DNA from 2 places in the Vibrio sp. V30_P3S12P165 genome. Region 1 is predicted to be linked to the other one. Evidence: predicted binding sites of a transcription regulator. Region 1 holds the regulator's gene; the other holds the start of a gene.
The links. Region 1 encodes PurR, which represses purine synthesis genes. Its sites were predicted from a motif close to TNANGNAAACGTTTNCNTNA; they were not measured.

Region 2: purE (5-(carboxyamino)imidazole ribonucleotide mutase) is a predicted target of PurR. The motif match lies at 3,216-3,235, and genes of this name have one in related genera.

The regions. Positions count from the first base shown of each region.
Region 1 is NZ_WXWH01000030.1:187,436-195,644, reverse strand. Features, by position in the region: gene CAG57_RS06535 (alpha/beta fold hydrolase) at 1-342, shown strand, start outside; gene CAG57_RS06530 (TVP38/TMEM64 family protein) at 339-1,022, opposite strand; gene CAG57_RS06525 (TfoX/Sxy family DNA transformation protein) at 1,226-1,816, opposite strand; cyclic di-GMP riboswitch class I at 1,931-2,015, opposite strand; gene purR (HTH-type transcriptional repressor PurR) at 2,155-3,165, opposite strand; gene elyC (envelope biogenesis factor ElyC) at 3,585-4,406, opposite strand; gene cmoM (tRNA uridine 5-oxyacetic acid(34) methyltransferase CmoM) at 4,495-5,283, shown strand; gene mukF (chromosome partition protein MukF) at 5,285-6,622, shown strand; gene mukE (chromosome partition protein MukE) at 6,603-7,331, shown strand; gene mukB (chromosome partition protein MukB) at 7,328-8,209, shown strand, end outside.
Region 2 is NZ_WXWH01000035.1:1,626-6,815, reverse strand. Features, by position in the region: gene dprA (DNA-processing protein DprA) at 1-441, shown strand, start outside; gene CAG57_RS07205 (DUF494 family protein) at 438-911, shown strand; gene CAG57_RS07200 (DNA topoisomerase family protein) at 917-1,486, shown strand; gene CAG57_RS07195 (5-(carboxyamino)imidazole ribonucleotide synthase) at 1,532-2,659, opposite strand; gene purE (5-(carboxyamino)imidazole ribonucleotide mutase) at 2,663-3,148, opposite strand; gene CAG57_RS07185 (L-threonylcarbamoyladenylate synthase) at 3,344-3,901, shown strand; gene hemF (oxygen-dependent coproporphyrinogen oxidase) at 3,923-4,837, shown strand; gene aroE (shikimate dehydrogenase) at 4,896-5,190, shown strand, end outside.

The sequences.
Region 1 (8,209 bases):
GCATACGTTGTCATGCCGCAATCAAGCCAAAAAGAATCTAGACACTTATTTGTCAGAGAGGCCCAGAAGCTTTGTCAAAAAGAGTTTAAACGCTGGTTTACCTTGACGGCTGAAGTGAATCCATTAATGCGTTATTTTAAAGAAAGAGCGTTACCGATTCCTACGTTATATGTAATGGGGGCGTGTGATTATATGTTTCTTCATCCCGTTAGAGAGATGGTTGCAGCACATCAGCAGAGTGAATTAGTAGAAATTCCTGATTGCGGCCATGTCTGTAACGTTGAGCAGCCGCGTTTGTTTAATCAAGTCTCTATCGATTTTATTTACCAGCAAAGCAATTAATGGTGCTTTGTCCGCTGATAGCGTAATCGTTTAATTAGCCATTTGGCCAGCAATGGAAAAAGGCCAAGTAATACAAAAGAAAATAACACAGAAGGGGATATGATCCCCGAGAGCTGATCTATTTCACTCAACTGAGTTCCCGCATTAATATACACTGCCGTTCCAGGTAGCATACCTAATTGGCTGACCCAGTAATAGCGCCAAGTCGTTATCGAGGTGAGCCCCATTAATAAGTTAATCAGAAAAAAAGGCAAAATAGGCATCAGTCTTAACGAAAATAGGTATAAGGCACCATCTTGACTGATTCCATGATTGAGTGTAATCAACTTATCAGAGAAGCGGCGGTATACCCATTCTTTGAGCAAATAGCGGCTAATCAAAAAGGCGATCGTTGCTCCCAGTGTACTGGCAAAAGACACTAAAAATAAACTGATCCAAAAACCAAATAAGGCCGCACCAAGAAGAGTAAATACAGCCGCGCCAGGAACGGAAAAGGCGGTTAATAAGACATAAAAAACAAAATAGAGCAGAGCTGCGATGGCAAAATGTTCATCAATCCATAGAGATAGTTGAGTGTGGTGCTGTTTGATCGAGCTTAGATTGAGATATTGTTGTAAATTGACAGTGAGCAAGATCACTATCGCAAGTAGTATCAATCCAACCAGCATTTTTCGGGTCATTGAGCGGCCTATACTATAGTGGAAAAATTTAATTAGTGGCAAAATTTAGCGTTATCCAATGGATACAGAATAGAACATATTTGGGTATCGTGTGATTTAGGTTAAACCATGACAATAATTAGCCCTACGCAAGTTGGTTGGGTATACAACTCGCTGAGGGACTAATTATTGTTTGAGTGCTGAAAAGCATGAAGAGAGTGTTTTTAAGATAAACGCTTAATAAGTTCCTCGCGTCGCGAAAGCGGAATGACTGACCAGTGCTTTCTTTCAATTGCGCCTTCTAATGCCCACAATAGCTCTAGGCTAACTTCGCTGGAATGGCTTTGTTGTATCGCTTGATAAGCAGCTAGTGCGCCTTGTTGATGCAGTTGTTCAACGGAGTTGATGCCGGCTTTTTTCAACATGCGCTCAGTGGCTAGTCGTAAATTTGGTAAATCTTTCAGCCGTTCTGGTTTTGATTGCTCTTGGTTGTCTCGTTCAAGTTGAGCAATTTTTAAAGCGGATTGTGCCTCAGATAAGATGAATTGCGGATCTGACCAGCTCGTTTCAGGAAAAGCATAATATTTGGTCACAACGGGGAACCCTTTTTTTGTATACACATAGGGTTGATAACCTTGTTGTTTAAATTTGGCGGCTAATTTATCGTTTGCTCGTATATGCAGTTGGTTATTAACCACTAACGCAAACATCGTGTCATTAGTAAAAATGCCAAAACCACCAAACATTGAACGCGATTTGATACGGCCAAGTGGCTCAAAAAGTCGCATTGAGTCTTTTAATACGGGTTTATCCATGTTGTAAATCTCGGTGTATTAACTAATTCGCCACCAAATCAGGTCCGAGAGACTAGCAAAAAACTGCTAAAAGATGTCAATAAGAAGTTAACTTCCTGTCTATGCAGTTTAGCCATCGGCAACCCCGCTACCTACCACATTCGGGTTTAGGCCGGAGGCTTTGCGTCCCACCCTTTCAGATGGTTTGCCCTGTGCGTGACATACTGTATTCCGAGTATTACCTCAGAATACGGATGATAAAGTCATTAAAACTGAACCGTTGTCACTTTTCATTTTTTTGAAAATGTGACTCTGGTTCGATTTTTAGTGATTTTAATCGGTTTAGTTACGCTTATCCATCATTTTTTGGTTAAGTCTCGTACCGTATCGCGTTCAACAATTTCTGGATGCATTTCAAATGTACGGCGTTCGTGTTCTTTATCTTTAATTCGTTCCAGCAGTATTTCAAAGGCATTTTTACCGACTCGGCGTTTGGGCTGGTGAATGGTAGTTAATGGTGGCGAAAAATATTCAGCAAGTTCAATATTATCGTATCCGATAATGGACATGTCGTCAGGAACTCTAACTCCACGTTGTTGTAAACGGCTGATTAAGCCAAGTGCCATCGTATCATTAAAACAAAATACAGCGGTTGGGCGAGTATCCATGGCGAGAATTTTATCGGCCGCTAAAACGGCGGTATCACATTCAAAGTTACCTTCTAAAATCCAATCATCATTAACGGGAAGGTTCGCTTCGGCCATGGCACGACGAAATCCAGTAATCCGTTCTTGGCAAGCGGCTTTGACAAAATGACCACTAAGACAAGCGATAGCTTTATGCCCTTTCTCAATCAGATACTTCGTTGCGAGATAACCCCCTTCTTCTGAGTTATCAATGATCTTATCCGCTTGAGATGTTTCTGGCCCCCAATCCATAATGACTTTAGGAATGTCTGGGTGGCTTTCGAGCATTTCCAGTAACTCTTCTGTTAAGTCAGAGCACATGACCAACATGCCATCGACACGTTTTTCTGCCAACATGCGAATGTAGTCACGTTGTTTTTCATAAATCCCACCGGTATTACATAAAATCAATGTATACCCTTGGCGGTAGCAATAACTTTCAACCCCATCAATCACTTCAGAAAAGAAAAGATTGGTTGATTGCGTGACGAGCATACCAATTGTACGTGTTGTGTTGCATTTTAAGCTCCTTGCCACCGCGCTTGGTGCGTAGTTCAGTTGCTTAACTGCTTCGAGTACTTTTTCTTGTGTCGTTTCTGCAACAAAACGGGTTTTGTTGATCACATGAGATACGGTCGTTGTGGATACACCCGCTAAGCGTGCAACGTCTTTAATCGTAGCCATAAATTTATCCTATCAATGACTGCTGGAGCCGGCATAGGCTTTCACTTCATTGAGTGCAGCAGTAGTTATACCCAGGCTTCCCTCTGATAGGGGCATTCGGCGTTATGATGCGATAGGCGATGTTGATTTTATGATACTGGCTGAGAAAAATAGCCATTTTGCCTGTTGCTTGACGATAACGCTTCATGATTTGGGCACCGGCTTTAATTAGCCTAAAAGTAATAAAAAAACAAAAACCGCTGTTAAATAGCGGCTTGATTTTTACATTCATCTTGTCAGTAGCGAGCAAGATTTTAGACTGCAACGACTCAACCCGCAATGAAATTTAGCTTAAATATGCATTATAACCATACAAAATTGTCAGTAAACGTAGCAATTTGTGAGCAAGAGCCGTGTATCTTGATTTGCTGGTTTATTGGTTATTGAGTATCACTGAGTTCAGCGTTGTTATGCTGACTGACCCAATCTCGCATTGATTGCCACATCAGTCCCATCGTTTCAAACCAATAGCGCTCTGTTTGTTCTAGATATTTGGCTTTGGGAATGTATTTATCCCAAGCTTGACTCACCTTCGTTTGGGCTAGGTAGTTGGTCGGAGCAGGGATAGGCGTGAGTCCAACAGAGTGAAATTCATTCATCGCTCGTGCCATATGACTTGCAGAAGTGACAAGAACCAGTTTTTTATGCTGAACAAAAGCAGCAGCTTGCCGCGCTTCTTCCCAAGTATCTTGTGCGGTTTCCAGTAAAATAATATCAGATTTTGACACACCAAGCGCGAGAGCCACCTTGGCGAGCATTCTCGCATGGCTAAATTCAGTACCACCGGCATAGCCTGATAAAATCAGCTTAGCGCCAGGGTACATGTGTAAAATACGGATGCCTTCCGTTAAGCGCATCAATGCCGTTCGAGTTAACTCCGAGGTGGGTGGAATCGTACCATCCACAACATGGCCATTGCCAAGCACCATCACATAATCAACGGAACCGTCGACGGGCAGAAACGCGCTGTATTGACGCTCTAAAGGCATTAAGAGGCGGCTAGAAAGGGGTTGAAAGGCAATTAAAAACAGACCGCTCAATGCAAAGAGCACCACAAGACAGCCTGTTTTACGTTTGGCGGTAAACATGATTAACATTAAACCGACAAAACCAATGATCAGCAGTGCTGGCAAAGGCATCAGAAGCGAGGAAACGATTTTTTTCAGCTCAAACATAAACAAAATAGTCCGAAAAAACAGCACTTGATAGTAAAATCAGCGAAAGATTCTTTATTCCTGCCATTCCTATGACAGAATAGCAGCACGATTGATTATCATAGCTCAAGCCACAGTGACAGAAGACCGTAATTTCGACGATATTGCCCACAAATTTGCAAAAAACATTTATGGTTCTGACAAAGGTGAGATTCGCCAAGTAATTGTTTGGCAAGACCTCATGAGTCTACTTACCCATTTCGATGAAGCACAAGCTCCGTTGCACATTTTAGACGCGGGCGGTGGTTTGGCACAGATGTCACAAAGATTAGCGAAATTTGGTCACAATGTCACTCTATGCGATCTTTCTTCTGAAATGTTGCATTTGGCAAAACAGGCGGTTATTCAGAACGGTTTACTTGAACGGTATTGCTTTGTACATACCCCTGTCCAAGCGATCGATAAACATTTACCAGCACCTGTCGACATCGTGATGTTCCATGCAGTCATGGAATGGTTGGCAGATCCTCAACAGGCATTGCACCATTTGTTGAACCAAGTGCGAGTGGGTGGAATGGCATCGATTATGTTTTATAACCAACATGGCTTGGTGTACAAAAATGCAGTGTGTGGCAATATTCCTCATATTCTAGCGGGAATGCCCCACCGCAAACGTTTTAAACTTCAGCCTCAACAAGGTTTATTGCCGACCGACGTTTATCAGTGGATTGAACAAGCCGGATTTGAAATTTGTGGAAAATCCGGTATTCGCTGTTTTAGTGACTATATTGGTAACATGCAAAATATGGGTGAATATCAATATGAAGATCTTTTGGCTCTGGAACGACATTATTGCCGTCAAGAACCTTATCTATCATTAGGTCGCTATATCCATGTTTGGGCTAAGAAAAAAGAACAGGTATAACATGAGTGAATTAACTCAAAACGCTGCAGAGCAGCCCATTGATGAATTGGTGAGTTGGGTTAAGCAGCATGATTTCTCCTTGAACCTCAGTGCAGAGCGGTTAGCTTTTTTAATTGCCATTGCCGTGTTGAGCCATGAACGGTTTGATGAAGAGCTTGGTGAAGGCGAGTTGCATGATGCTTTTGCCATTGTAACTCGACTATTTACGGATACGGGGGAGCCTTCGGCTTTTCGAGCAAATAATGCCATTAATGAATTAGTCAAACAGCGCTTGATCAGTCGATTTACTAGCGAAGTGACAGAAGGAATGAGTATCTATCGTCTTTCACCACTTGCAATGGGGATCACTGACTACTACCTTCGTCATCGTGAGTTTTCCAAATTAAAGCTCTCGATTCAGCTTTCGATGGTCGCCGATGAAATGGCGAAAGCGGCTGAATCTGCTCAGAAGGGCGGTACAACAGAGCACTGGAAAAAAAACGTGTATGGCGTACTGAAATACTCTGTCGGAGAGATTTTTGATCGCATTGATCTTAACCAACGCGTTTTGGATGAACAGCAGCAATCGGTAAAACAGCAAATTGCTGACCTGCTCAATCAAGATTGGCGAGACGCCATTCAACAGTGTGAACGTTTATTATCAGAAACCTCATCGACACTGCGAGAACTGCAAGATACCTTGCAGGCTGCAGGAGATGAACTGCAAACCCAGATTCTCGATATTCAAGAAAAAATTTATGGCGATCCTGAACTTGAATTTATTGAAGAAGTGCTATTTTCACTGCAAATGAAGTTGGATCGCATCATCAATTGGGGCCAACAAGCGATTGATTTATGGATAGGTTATGACCGACATGTGCATAAATTTATCCGAACGGCCATTGATATGGATCAAAATCGAGCCTTCAGTCAACGTCTTCGTCAGTCAATGAATGATTATTTTACCCAGCCATGGTTATTAACATTTGCAGAGGCAGAACGCTTATCCGATCTGCGTGATGAAGCATTAGTGCTCCGAGATGATGAGGTGACAGGGCAGCGGCCAATGGACGTGGAATATGAAGAGTTTCAGCAAGTGCACGACGCAATTTCAGAGCGTATTGGCCATATGCTTAAAGCTCATAAAGAACAGCAGTTACCCATCGATTTAGGTATCGTGTTACGTGATTACCTCGCTTCACATCCGCGTACACAGCACTTTGATCTGGCTAGAATCGTCGTCGATCAAGCCGTGCGTCTCGGTTATTCTGAATCGGATTACCGAGCCGTTCAACCAAACTGGCAAGCCATTAACGAATTTGGGGCAAAGGTACAAGCAAATGTCATCGACCGATATTAATGAATATATGCCAGAGCAACTGGCCAAAGCGATAGTGAATCCGCTTTTCCCGGCTTTAGATAGCCAATTGCGCGCAGGGCGGCATGTGTCTAGTGATGATCTAGATAACCATGCTTTCTTATCCGATTTTGAACCTGAGTTGGCATTATTTTACCAACGTTATAATACGGAGTTAGTTCGTGCGCCAGAAGGTTTTTTCTATCTTCGGCCGCGTTCAACCTCCTTGATTAACCGCAGCGTGCTATCTGAACTGGATATGCTGGTGGGTAAAGTCCTTTGTTTTCTCTATTTAAGCCCTGAGCGGTTGGCGCACGAAGGCATTTTTACCAACCAAGAGTTGTATGAAGAACTGCTCTCATTAGTTGATGAGAAAAAACTGATGAAATTGGTCACTCACCGTGCCACAGGTTCAGATTTAGATAAAGAAAAATTGTTTGAAAAAGTTCGCTCTTCGTTACGTCGATTACGTCGTTTGGGTATGCTTATTCATATCGGCGAGACAACCAAGTTTCGTATTACCGAGGCGGTTTTCCGTTTTGGGGCCGATGTGCGAGTAGGGGATGATATGCGTCAAGCACAATTACGTTTGATCCGCGATGGTGAGGCGGTCGTCCATAACCAAGAGCCTAACCAACCAAGCTTATTAACTGATGAAGTTGAATTGCAACCACAACATGAACAAGATGAAGTATGGGAAGATGAAGCATGATTGAAAGAGGTAAATATCAATCACTCACCATGATCAACTGGAATGGCTTCTTTGCCCGAACTTTTGATATCGATAATTTAGTGACCACATTATCTGGTGGTAATGGCGCAGGCAAATCGACCACAATGGCGGCGTTTATCACCGCATTAATTCCTGACCAAAGCTTACTGCACTTTCGTAATACAACGGAAGCGGGGAGCTCACAAGCCTCTCGTGATAAAGGACTGTATGGTAAATTGCAGCCGGGAGCTTGTTATGCGGCACTTGATGTGGTGAATTCACGTCATCAACGTTTCTTGTTTGCGGTCAAACTTCAGCAAGTGGCTGGGCGAGATAAGAAAGTTGATATTAAACCCTTTGTTATTCAAGGCCTACCTAGCCATATCAAACCGACGGATATTTTGGTAGAAAGTGTTTCAGATCATCATGCTCGTGTTCGTCAGCTCAATGAAGTGAAAGAAGCCCTGAGTCGTATCGAAGGGGCACATTTCAAACCATTTGCTTCGATTGTGGATTACCACAGTCAGATGTTTGAATCAGGCGTGGTGCCTAAAAAACTGCGAAATAGCAGTGACCGTTCCAAATTTTACCGCTTGATTGAAGCCTCGTTATATGGCGGTATTTCCAGCGCGATTACCCGCTCATTGCGTGATTATTTATTGCCACAAAATGGCGGAGTGAAAAAAGCGTTCCAAGATATGGAATCGGCATTGCGTGAAAATCGCATGACTTTAGAAGCCATTAAAAACACGCAAGCAGATCGAGATCTGTTCAAACATCTAATTGCTGAGTCAACCCAATATGTTGCTGCTGACTATATGCGCCACGCGAATGAGCGTCGTATTAACGTTGAGCAAACCTTGTCGCTGCGCCAAGAG
Region 2 (5,190 bases), on a different contig from region 1:
GTTGTTGAAGCGGCTGAAAAAAGTGGTTCTTTAATTACCGCTCGCTATGCGCTGGAGCAGGGGCGAGAAGTTTTTGTTGTGCCAGGGCCGATACATATCGCTAATTCTCAGGGGAGCAATCGTCTGATTCAACAAGGGGCTTGTCTTGTTCAATCGGTGGACGATATCCTAGCTGAAATAACCACATTTACTCATTGGGCACAGAAATCGCCTATTTTTCCTCAAGGCGACCTTTTTTCTTCATCAAATGGCCAAGAAGAATTGCCATTTCCCGAGCTGTTAGCTAACGTAGGAATAGAAGCGACACCAGTTGATATTCTTGCTCAGCGGACCCATATTCCTGTTCAAGAAGTCATGATGCAGCTTTTAGAGCTTGAACTTTTAGGGCAAGTTGTTGCAGTTTCCGGTGGCTATATTCGTAAGGGGAGAGGCAAGCTATGATGGATATTTTGATGTATCTGTTTGAGACGTATATCCATAGCGATGCTGAATTGCAAGTGGATCAAGACGAGCTTGAAGATGAATTACTTCGAGCAGGATTTCACCAGAAAGAGATTTATAAAGCCCTCCATTGGCTAGAAGAGCTGGCTGCATTGCAGCAAACTGATGCACATTCCGCCATGGCGACCTGTGCCGCCACATCTATGCGAGTCTACACGGCTCAAGAGATGGAACGGCTTGATTTGGAAGCCCGTGGCTTTTTACTTTTTCTTGAACAAATTCAAGTGCTAACATCTGAAACTCGTGAAATGGTGATTGATCGGGTCATGGGGTTGGAAACCAATGAGTTTGAATTAGATGATCTAAAATGGATTATTCTGATGGTGTTGTTTAATGTACCAGGTAATGAGAATGCTTACACGCTGATGGAAGAGCTTTTGTATAGTAAAGAACAAGGTATTTTGCATTAATTGACATGAGCAACAAAATTGATCCTAACTTATTTTCTGCCCATGAGCAGGCGTTAAGTCATGAGCCTTGTCCGTTGTGCGGTGGAGCGTTACAGCTTCGCCGCGCTAAGCATGGCCCCTTTTTAGGTTGCAGTCATTACCCACAATGCGATTATTTAAAACCCCTTCATCAAAATGATGGTCATATTATTAAAGAGTTAGGGGTTCCTTGCCCTGAATGCGGACATGAGCTGGTGCTTAGGCAGGGGCGATTTGGTATGTTTATTGGTTGTAATCATTACCCAGACTGTCACCATATCGAGCCATTAGATAGCCATGAACCGAGTCAGAAATCAGAGCCGTTAGTCACTTGTCCGGAATGTGATAAGGGGCATTTAGTTGAGCGGAAATCTCGCTTTGGTAAAACCTTCTATGCTTGTGATGCGTTCCCTAAATGTAAGTACGCGATCAACCAACCACCGATTGATGGAGTCTGTGAGCGGTGTGGTTTTCCATTATTAATGGAAAAAAAGTTGGCAAATGGCGTTAAATACCAGTGCGCAGATAAGAAGTGCGCTCATATACAAAATGGCTAACGACGTAATAAGTGTCGTTAGCCTGTTGTCGTAAATGTGATACTGCTACAGAGAGGCGGTTCGTTTCTGTAGTGCAGGGAAACAAACCGGATCGAGTATCGCCGTCAATTGTGTTAACTTTCTATCTAGCTCACCGGTATAATCTGCGCTGACATTGATATGCCCCATTTTTCTTCCAGCGCGCTTTTCTTTGCCATACCAATGAATGTGGCAGCCTTCTATCGCCATTAATTCATTCGGTAGGCTATCTTCACCCAAAATATTAATCATCGCGGTTTCTCGAATCAGTTTGGTGCTCCCCAAGGGTAAGCCACAGACCGCCCGCAAGTGATTCTCAAACTGACAGACTTCGGCACCTTGCTGAGTCCAATGGCCTGAGTTATGCACTCGGGGAGCAATTTCGTTGACCAGTAATGTGCCTTGTACATCAAAAAACTCTAAGGCCAACACACCGATATAGCCAAGGTTTTCTGCAACCGCTTGGAACATTGCTTTGGCTTGTGTTTGTAATTGAGGGGCATTAATTGCGATGGAGAGGCTCAACACGCCGTCGACATGGATATTTTCAGCCAGAGGATAAACCGCAATATCGCCACCTCGTCCGCGAACGCCAACTAAAGAGACTTCACGATCAAAAGGAATAAACTGTTCGGCGACAATGGCTTGGTGTTCGGAGCAGGCTAAACATTCCGCCACTTCAGCCCAAACACGCTCGATCTCGTCACTAGTTTTCAAACGCCATTGGCCTTTACCATCGTAGCCACCTAAGGCACTTTTCAATACCATTGGTAACCCAATTTGTTTAATGGCAGCATCGAAATCTTGGCGGTGCTCGATGATCGCATAGGGCGCGTTTCGTACACCAGATTGATCGAGTAAGGCTTTCTCTAGGCGGCGATCGCCTCCCGCTTTAATCGCTTCAATGGTGGGTAAAAATTTACCACTTTGCTCACAAATGGCCAGTACATCATGAGGGATATGTTCAAACTCAGCGGTGATAACATCTGCGTGTTCAATTGCTGGTAATAAACCGTAGCCAGTGATTGTTTGAGTTAATGGATGGACAATATGGTTATTGTTAACATCAAAAGCGGAAAGCGAAATATTCAGTGGGGCTCCAGCAAGAGACATCATTCGAGCTAACTGCCCAGAGCCTAATACCAATACGTGCATGAGTTATTCCTCAGCTGGATTTGGATTAGCGAGTATTGACTGGGTTTGTGCTGCACGGAAGGCTTCGACCTTTTCCATCACACTATTATCGTGAGTGGCGATAATTTGTGCTGCTAATAGGCCTGCATTGGCTGCTCCAGCGTCACCAATCGCCAGTGTGCCGACTGCAACTCCCTTAGGCATTTGGACAATGGAATAGAGCGAATCTAACCCTGAAAGTGCACGTGATTGAATCGGCACACCCAAAACCGGAAGCGCGGTAAAGGCTGCCGTCATCCCTGGTAAGTGAGCGGCCCCTCCTGCACCAGCGATAATCACCTTGAGCCCACGCTCTTTAGCGCTGGAGGCATAATCTGCTAGCAAATGAGGTGTTCTATGGGCTGAGACTACTTTTGTTTCATAAGAAATGCCAAACTGATCAAGCATTTCTGCTGCCAGTTGCATGGTTGGCCAGTCTGATTTTGAACCCATGATAATGCCGACTTTCATCTTAAATTCCTTTAAGCGTGGTAATTAGGTGAGTAAACAAGAACACATTATACGAGGTGTTTTTTTTACAAGCAAACGTTTGCGTTGCGAGTGAGATGGATCGACATTATTTATGACTAATTTGCTTTAGCGCTTTGGTTTAATAATTTGTAAACTTAGACGCTGATAGATACCCAAAACTTTTAGGAATAGACGTTGGATAATTTTGAACAGATTTTACATGCCTTACACTCAGGTGACGTTATTGCTTACCCAACGGAAGGCGTGTTTGGAGTCGGTTGCGATCCCGATAACCCACAAGCGATTGAGAAACTATTACAATTAAAGCAGCGTTCGATCGATAAAGGCTTAATTTTAATTGCCGCGACCTATGAGCAACTTCTGCCATATATTGATGAAAACCAACTCACGCATCAACAGCTATTGACGGTGAAATCGACTTGGCCTGGCCCTGTGACTTGGATTATGCCTGCCAGTTCGCAAGTCTCTAAGTGGGTGAGTGGTCGGTTTGACACAATAGCGGTTCGAGTTACGGATCACCCTTTAGTGCAACAGTTATGCCTTGCTTATGGGAAACCCATCACATCAACTAGCGCGAATCTCTCCGGTCACCCTTCCTGTATGACGACAGATGAAGTGGTGCAGCAATTCGGCGCTCAATTAATAGCTATTTTACATGGTGAAACGGGCGGACGAAATAAACCAAGTGAAATTCGAGATGCAAAAACTCAGCAAGTGTTACGGCAAGGATAGTTTCGCGCAAAGGAATAAATAATGTCGACCATTGATAAGCAAGCGGTAAAGAATTTTTTACTTGGCCTCCAAGATAGGATTTGTCAGCAATTAGAAGCGGTAGATGGAAAAGCGACTTTTATTGAAGATGAATGGTATCGAGAGGCTGAGGAACGGTTAGGGGGCGGTGGTCGGACGCGAGTAATGTCTGATGGCTTGGTATTTGAGCAAGGTGGTGTTAATTTTTCTCATGTTACGGGACAGCAAATGCCCGCTTCAGCAACCGCACACCGACCTCAATTAGCCGGACGTCAGTTTGAGGCGATGGGGGTATCGATCGTAATGCATCCACATAATCCTTACGTTCCTACTTCTCATGCTAATGTGCGTTTTTTTATCGCAGAAAAAGAGGGAGAAGTACCGATATGGTGGTTCGGCGGTGGTTTTGACCTTACCCCTTATTACCCATTTGAAGATGATTGTCGGGAATGGCATCAGGTAGCGAGAACACTTTGTGAGCCATTTGGTGCTGATGTTTATAAGATGCATAAAGCTTGGTGTGATGAGTATTTTTATCTTCCTCATCGAGCAGAAACGCGAGGGGTTGGTGGGCTTTTTTTTGATGATTTAAATCAATGGGGATTTGAGCGCTGCTTTGACTACATCAAATCAGTGGGTGAGGGTTATACTCAAGCTTACTTACCGATTGTTAAGCGACGTAAACAGACCCAATATGGCGAGCGAGAACGACAATTCCAACTTTATCGACGTGGTCGTTATGTTGAATTTAACCTCGTTTTTGATCGAGGAACGCTGTTTGGTTTGCAGAGTGGTGGTCGGACTGAGTCAATTTTGATGTCGATGCCGCCATTAGCGCGCTGGCAATATAACTACCACCCTGAAAAAGGTAGTGCAGAAGCAAAACTTTGCGAGTTTTTAGTCCCGAAAGAATGGTGACATGAGACAGGCTCAATGGTACGGTCTTTACAGATAATTTAGCGAAGTGGGCGAGAATATGGATTTTCATCATGATCACTATGCGGTGTTTGGTAACCCTATTGAGCACAGTAAGTCTCCTTTTATTCATACGTTGTTTGCTCGCCAAACCAACCAGAAGATGAGTTATACCGCCAAACTGGCCCCGATTAATGGTTTTCAAGCTGCCGCAGAGCAATTTTTTTCTCAGGGTGGAAAAGGGTGCAATGTGACCGTTCCTTTCAAAGAAGACGCTTATCTTTTTGCTGATCGGTTGACTGAGCGAGCTCAACTTGCCGGCGCTGTGAATACCTTAAAAAAGCTCGATGATGGTG